DNA from 2 places in the Pseudomonas sp. 5Vm1k genome. Region 2 is predicted to be linked to the other one. Evidence: riboswitches for the same ligand, from Rfam matches in the RefSeq annotation. Region 2 holds a riboswitch; the other holds the start of a gene.
The links. A riboswitch is a leader RNA that binds a small molecule or an ion and turns the genes downstream of it on or off. The one in region 2 is predicted to bind cobalamin.
Positions count from the first base shown of each region.

Region 1 (3,401 bases), on a different contig from region 2:
CTTGCTGGCGATGACGTTTTTGGTCCAGTGGTGGTTGATCGTCCCGCCCGGCAAATCGACGACTTTGGTCGCTGGCGCGGTGATGGAGGTTTCGCCGTCCTTGTAGGGGAAGCGGATCAACTTATCGGAATCAGCCACGTACAGATCGTTACCGACCAGGGCCATGCCGAACGGCGAGTTGAGGTTTTCCAGGAATACCGTGCGGGTTTCGGCCACGCCGTCGTGGTCCTTGTCCCGCAACAGCGTGATGCGGTTCGGGCTCGGTACGCCGGCACCAGCGCGGCCCATGACTTTCTTCATCACCCAGCCGCGAATGCCGCTGGAGTCATCAGGCTTGGGCGGGGCATTGGTTTCCGCCACCAGCACATCACCGTTAGGCAACACGTAGAGCCAGCGCGGATGGTCGAGCCCTTCGGCAAATGCCGCGACCTGGGTCCCCGCCGCAGCGGTAGGTTTTGCGCCGGCCGGCCAGCCGATCGCCGGGGCAATGTTCACCGTCGGGATCAGGGTTTTGTTCGGTTCTGGCAGCTTGGGCGACGGGCCGGTGCCATCCGAAACTTGCAGGCTGGAAGTCTCGCCGCAGGCGACAAGGCCTCCGGCGAGCGCGATGACGAGAACGAGCTGGGGCTTGCGCATGCTGATCTTCCCTATGAATGCATTGACCTTATCAATAGAGAAGCGCAAACGCGCGATGGTTCAACCCATCAACCACGGGCTTCTTTGAACAGCACCGCGATGCCCGGGTGATACTGGCCACCTTCGTTGCGCAACTTGCGGTAGGCATAGGGGAAATACCAGGCGACGGCGCAGGTGTGTTCCTTTTGCAGGTCGTCGACCATGTCCTGGAGTTCTTCCGGGGTCGCACTTTGCTGGGCCTTTTGCGGGGCGACGAACAGGCAGCCGAGTTTCAGGTCGCTGGCGTAGCTGATTCGCTTGGCGTCGGCGGTGATATCGGCCAGGGCTTGTGTCAGGTTCAAGCTGTTGACCTTTGGCCAACGCTGCGTGGCTTGAAAGTAGGCGCGTTCTTCGGTGGTGGCGATAAACAGATCGGCGCGGGCGTTACGCTCACCTTCTTCGGTCTGTTTACGGGTCGGCGTCTGTTGCAGCGTGACCATTTCCGCCATCCAGGCCGCTGCCGACAGCAGGCCGAGATTGGCCTTTTCGTCAAACCAGTACGGCGTATCGTTATCGCCGCGCACGGCGTTGTAGCGGTCGATACAGTCAAACCAGCGTTCCAGCAGCGGGCGCAGGAATTCCAACTTCGGATTGCTGATGATCATGCCTTGCATGTGGCTCACCCTTGTTATTGTGTTGTGAGATGTGGCTCTTTGATATCACTGCTCGGAGTGTGGCACAAGAATGACGTCGGATAATTGATCGACGGCAGATATTCGCCCGGCGGCGCCCCGGCTTTAATTGACGCTCCACCCCCAACCCTCTAACCTTCGCGACTTGTTTCAGGTGCTCTGTGGCTGCGGTCGACAGAGTGAAACAGGGAAGCCGGTGAGTCCTCTCTTCAAACGAAGAAGTTCACGATCCCGGCGCTGCCCCCGCAACGGTAAATGAGTAAAGGCTGCGCCTTGAGCCACTGTGTCGACTGTCGATATGGGAAGGCGCGCAGTCCGGTGCAAACCGCTCATGAGCCCGGAGACCGGCCTGATCCATCCAGCGGCATCACGGTGGGCGATGCCAGGCTTCTTGCCGTCTATTCTTGTGCCTGCCCGCCGTTATCCAGCCTCAACGGAGAGCTCCCCCATGACTGATACCCCCGATCGTGACGAACGCCACCTGGCGCGCATGTTGCGCAAAAAAGCCGTGATCGACGAACGCATCGCCAACTCGCCAAACGAATGCGGCCTGCTGCTGGTGCTGACCGGCAACGGCAAAGGCAAAAGCAGCTCGGCCTTCGGCATGCTGGCCCGATCCATGGGCCATGGCATGCAATGCGGTGTGGTGCAGTTCATCAAGGGCCGCAACAGCACCGGCGAGGAATTGTTCTTCCGTCGCTTCCCGGAGCAAGTGCGCTTTCATGTGATGGGCGAGGGCTTCACCTGGGAAACCCAGGACCGCCAGCGTGACATCGCCGCCGCCGAAGCGGCGTGGGCCGTGTCCCGCGAACTGCTGCGCGATCCATCGATCGGCCTGGTAGTGCTGGATGAACTGAACATCGCCCTCAAGCACGGCTACCTCGATCTCGATCAAGTGCTCAGCGACTTGCAGGCCCGTCCGCCGATGCAGCATGTCGTCGTCACCGGTCGCGGCGCCAAGCCGGAAATGATCGAGCTGGCCGACACTGTCACCGAAATGAACGTGATCAAGCACGCCTTCCAGGCTGGGATCAAAGCGCAAAAAGGCGTCGAATTGTGAGTCAGCCTCGTCATTGCCCGGCGGTATTGATTGCCGCGCCGGCCTCCGGTCAGGGCAAGACCACCGTCACCGCCGCGCTGGCCCGGTTGCACCGCAATCAGGGGCGCAAAGTGCGCGTGTTCAAATGCGGCCCGGATTTTCTCGACCCGATGATTCTCGAGCGCGCCAGTGGTGCGCCGGTTTATCAATTGGACATGTGGATGGTCGGCGAGCAGGAAAGTCGTCGGCTGTTGTGGGAAGCCGCAGGTGAAGCCGATCTGATTCTGATCGAAGGCGTCATGGGCCTGTTCGACGGCACGCCGTCCAGTGCTGACCTGGCGCGGCATTTCGGCGTACCGGTGCTCGGCGTGATCGACGGCACCGCCATGGCCCAGACCTTTGGCGCGTTGGCGTTAGGGTTAGCGAAGTATCAGCCGGATTTGCCGTTCGCCGGCGTCCTGGCCAACCGCGTCGGCACTTTGCGTCACGCACAATTGCTCGAAGGCAGCCTGACCGAAGGCTTGCGCTGGTACGGCGCATTGTCCCGGGAAACAGGGATCGAATTGCCGAGCCGTCACCTTGGCTTGGTGCAGGCCAGCGAGTTGAACGACCTCGATGTTCGCCTCGATGCGGCGGCCGATGCGTTGGCCAGCAGTTGTGAGGTAGCGCTGCCACCGGCCGTCGAATTCGCCGCCCCGGACGTGATCGCTGCCGAGCCGTTGCTGGCGGGCGTGCGCATCGCCGTGGCCCGTGACGAAGCGTTTGCCTTCACCTACGGCGCGAGCCTGGATCTGTTGCGGGCGATGGGCGCTGAACTGGCGTTTTTCTCGCCGATTCGCGATACCGAATTGCCCGAAGCTGACAGCCTCTATCTGCCGGGCGGTTACCCCGAGCTGCACCACGTCGCCCTGGCGCAAAACACCTCGATGCTGACCGCGATTCGCGCGCATCACGCCGCCGGTAAACCGCTGTTGGCTGAATGTGGCGGCATGCTGTATCTGCTCGATTCGTTGACCGATGTCGACGGTACTCGCGCTGAATTGGTTGGGTTGCTG
Region 1 is NZ_JBSPCZ010000005.1:222,425-225,825, forward strand. It holds gene ACWIKB_RS12395 (PQQ-dependent sugar dehydrogenase) at 1-636, opposite strand, end outside; gene ACWIKB_RS12400 (hypothetical protein) at 705-1,289, opposite strand; cobalamin riboswitch at 1,443-1,674, shown strand; gene cobO (cob(I)yrinic acid a,c-diamide adenosyltransferase) at 1,756-2,367, shown strand; gene ACWIKB_RS12410 (cobyrinate a,c-diamide synthase) at 2,364-3,401, shown strand, end outside.
Region 1: it holds a riboswitch for cobalamin, as region 2 does, so the genes downstream of both, cobO (cob(I)yrinic acid a,c-diamide adenosyltransferase) here and cobW (cobalamin biosynthesis protein CobW) in region 2, are expected to answer to the same signal.

Region 2 (3,401 bases):
GATCCCGTGGGCCGAGGCCTTGTTCGCTGGCGCGCCAGCCGGGTTCGTTGTCCTGGGCGCAAATCGCCTGGATCACCGGGATGTTGCGGCGAAACGGGCGCAAGTGCGGCGCTTCGGGGCTGGATTGGGCGAAACCGGTGGTATTGAGAATCACCGCCGCTTCGACGTCATCCAGCAAGTCCTCGACCACCGTCAGGCAGCCGGGCTCTTTCAAACTGGCCAGCGCAATCGGCAACGGGTTCAGCCCCGCTGCTTGCAGACGCTGACAGAAAATATTGATGAAACCAGTGTTCGCCGCCTGCAAATGCGAGCGGTAGAACAGCACCGCCGCCACCGGTTGATCGGCCTGCCAATCGGCTTGCCAGTCACTCAGTTCAGCGGGGCTTTTGTGTGGGTGATAGATCGCGGTGCGCGGCAGGGTTTGCGGCTCGGCCCACGCGTAGTCGCGGTCCAGCCAGCGAGTGGCCAGACAGCGGAAAAAATCCAGGGCATTGCCCATGCCGCCCTGACGCAAAAACTGCCAGAGCCGCTCGCGATCTTCCGCGCCGACGGTGCTGAGGTCGCTGAGTTCCGGGTCCGGGCGGTCATCGCCGGGCACCAGAATCAGTTGCACACCGCGCTCGGACAGTTCGACCAGCCGCTCGACGCCGTAACGCCAATAGGCGATACCGCCGTGCAGCGAGATCAGAATCACTTTGGCGTGGCGCAGCACTTCGTCGACGTACAAGTCCACCGACGCATGGTTCTGCACCTGCATCGGGTTGGCCAGGCGCACGCTCGGGTAGTCGTCGGGTAATTGCTGCGCGGCTTCGGCGAGCAGCGCCAGGCTGGAATCGCCGCTGCACAGGATCACCAGCTCGGCGGGGGTTTGTCCAAGGTCGGCAATGTTGTCATCCGACACGAAACCGCCGGGCTGGGTCCTGAGCAGGTGCATGGCTTAAACGCTGAGCGCGGCGCGCAGTTGCGCTTCGAGTTGAGCGGCGTCCAGTTCCTGGCCGATCAATACCAGGCGAGTGGTACGCGCTTCATCGGCGCCCCATTGACGGTCGAAATGCTTGTCGAAACGGGTGCCCACACCCTGGATCAGCAGGCGCATCGGCTTGTTCGGGATCGCGGCGAAGCCTTTAACGCGCAGGATGCCGTGCTTGACCACCAGTTGAGTCAGCGCGTCCATCAGCAGGCTTTCGTCGGCTTGTGGCAGTTCAATTGAAATGGAATCGAAGGCGTCGTGGTCGTGATCGTCTTCACCTTCATGATGATGATCGTGATGGCTGTGACGGCTGTCGATGTGTTCTTCGGAACCGGCGCCGAGGCCGATCAGCACATCCAGTGGCACGCGACCGCTGCTGGCCTCGATGACTTTTACTGCTGGCGGCAGCTCTTCGGCGACTTCCAGGCGCACGCGGGCCAAGTCTTCAGGGCTGATCAGGTCGGCTTTGTTGAGGATTACGAGGTCGGCACTGGCCAGTTGGTCGGCGAACAATTCGTGCAGCGGCGATTCGTGGTCCAGGTTCGGGTCGAGTTTGCGCTGGGCGTCGACTTGATCCGGGAATGCGGCGAAGGTGCCGGCGGCCACGGCCGGGCTGTCGACCACGGTGATCACCGCATCAACCGTGCAGGCGCTGCGGATTTCCGGCCACTGGAACGCTTGCACCAGTGGTTTTGGCAGGGCAAGGCCCGAGGTTTCGATCAGGATGTGGTCGAGGTCGCCGCGACGTGCCACCAACTCGCGCATCACCGGGAAGAACTCTTCCTGGACGGTGCAGCACAGGCAGCCGTTGGCCAGTTCGTAGACGCGGCCGTTGGCTTCTTCCTCGGTGCAGCCGATGGAGCACTGCTTGAGGATTTCGCCGTCGATGCCCAGCTCGCCGAATTCGTTGACGATCACCGCGATGCGGCGACCCTGGGCGTTGTCGAGCATATGGCGCAGCAAGGTGGTTTTGCCCGAGCCGAGGAAGCCGGTAACGATGGTGACGGGGAGTTTGGCCAGTGTTTTCATCGGATGCCCTTTGGCAAGGTGGCGGGCATACGGGACGACGACCGCGGCGATAAATGCGCGGAAGATTTCGCCACCGGATCACCCCGCCCGGTTGTAGTGAGAATTCGTTTCGAGGCAGGTCTCCTGGCTTTCAGTGCGCCAGCCTTGCGGGCCTGGCATTCGCTGCGCCTTCCCGCGAACCCTTTGCCAGGGTTTGCAGTGGCGTGGCAGCGAACATCACCGTTCACAGTTGCGGGGGCAGCCGCGGCATCGACCGCGTTCCCTTCTTAGCTTCGGCAAACGCCGAAGAACCTCGAAAGCGCAAGGCTACGCATGGTGTGGGGGCGGGTCAATGTTCTGCTGAGTTCTGTAGCGACTGTGATGACGCCTTCGCGAGCAAGCCCGCTCCCACATGGGAATGCGGTCACCTGTGGGAGCGGGCTTGCTCGCGAAGGGCGCGACTCGGTTTCCAACTGAGAACCCTTGCCAATTGACTACCCCGCCCCGCCCATGCTCTCCTACACGCCTTGTTACGGGTGCCCTTCACAGGGTGAAACGGGAAACCGGTGAATCATGTGCTTTACTCTAAAGTCATGTCAGTCCGGTGCTGCCCCCGCAACGGTAAGCGAGCGAAGAATCAGATCCACTGTGCCGGCAGTTCGGCATGGGAAGGTGATTCTTGCAGGTTTCGGCGCAAGCCTTGACCCCTCGTGAGCCCGGAGACCGGCCCGCAACACAAAGTGACCAGTACGATCACTGAATAACAAACCCGCGGTGGGCGGGCGCTGTTTGAATCTCTGCGCGCACGCTCGCAGGGGTTTGCATGCGCTCAATTCACCCGCTGACAGACCAGAGGGAAGCGCCATGTCGATCATCAGCAGCACCGACCACAGCAGCACCGCCAGCACCACAACCACCCTGAGCCAACGCCTGACCGCCGCCGTTTGTGCGTCGATCCTGGGCGCGTGCCTGGTGTATTTCGCCGGTTTCTCGCACATCGAAGCGGTGCACAACGCCGCGCACGATACCCGTCACAGCTCCGCGTTCCCGTGCCATTGAGACCTGCCGACATGATCAAGCGTATCGCGCAAACTGCAGGTTTCACCGGGCTGCTGGCCGCCCTGCTGCTGACCCTGCTGCAAAGTTTCTGGGTCGCCCCGCTGATTCTTCAGGCGGAAACCTATGAAAAATCCGAGCCTGCCGCGGTTGTCGCTCACGAGCACACCGAAGGCGCCATGGCCGCCCACACCCACGACGCCGAAGCCTGGGAGCCGGAAGACGGCTGGCAGCGCGTGCTGTCGACTACGGGCGGTAATCTGGTGGTCGCGGTTGGCTTTGCGCTGATGCTTGCCGGCCTCTACACCCTGCGCGCGCCGACCAAAACCGCTCAGGGCCTGCTCTGGGGCCTGGCGGGGTACGCGAC
Region 2 is NZ_JBSPCZ010000014.1:22,806-26,206, forward strand. It holds gene cobN (cobaltochelatase subunit CobN) at 1-934, opposite strand, end outside; gene cobW (cobalamin biosynthesis protein CobW) at 938-1,999, opposite strand; cobalamin riboswitch at 2,096-2,309, opposite strand; cobalamin riboswitch at 2,496-2,724, shown strand; gene ACWIKB_RS24220 (CbtB domain-containing protein) at 2,843-3,037, shown strand; gene ACWIKB_RS24225 (CbtA family protein) at 3,049-3,401, shown strand, end outside.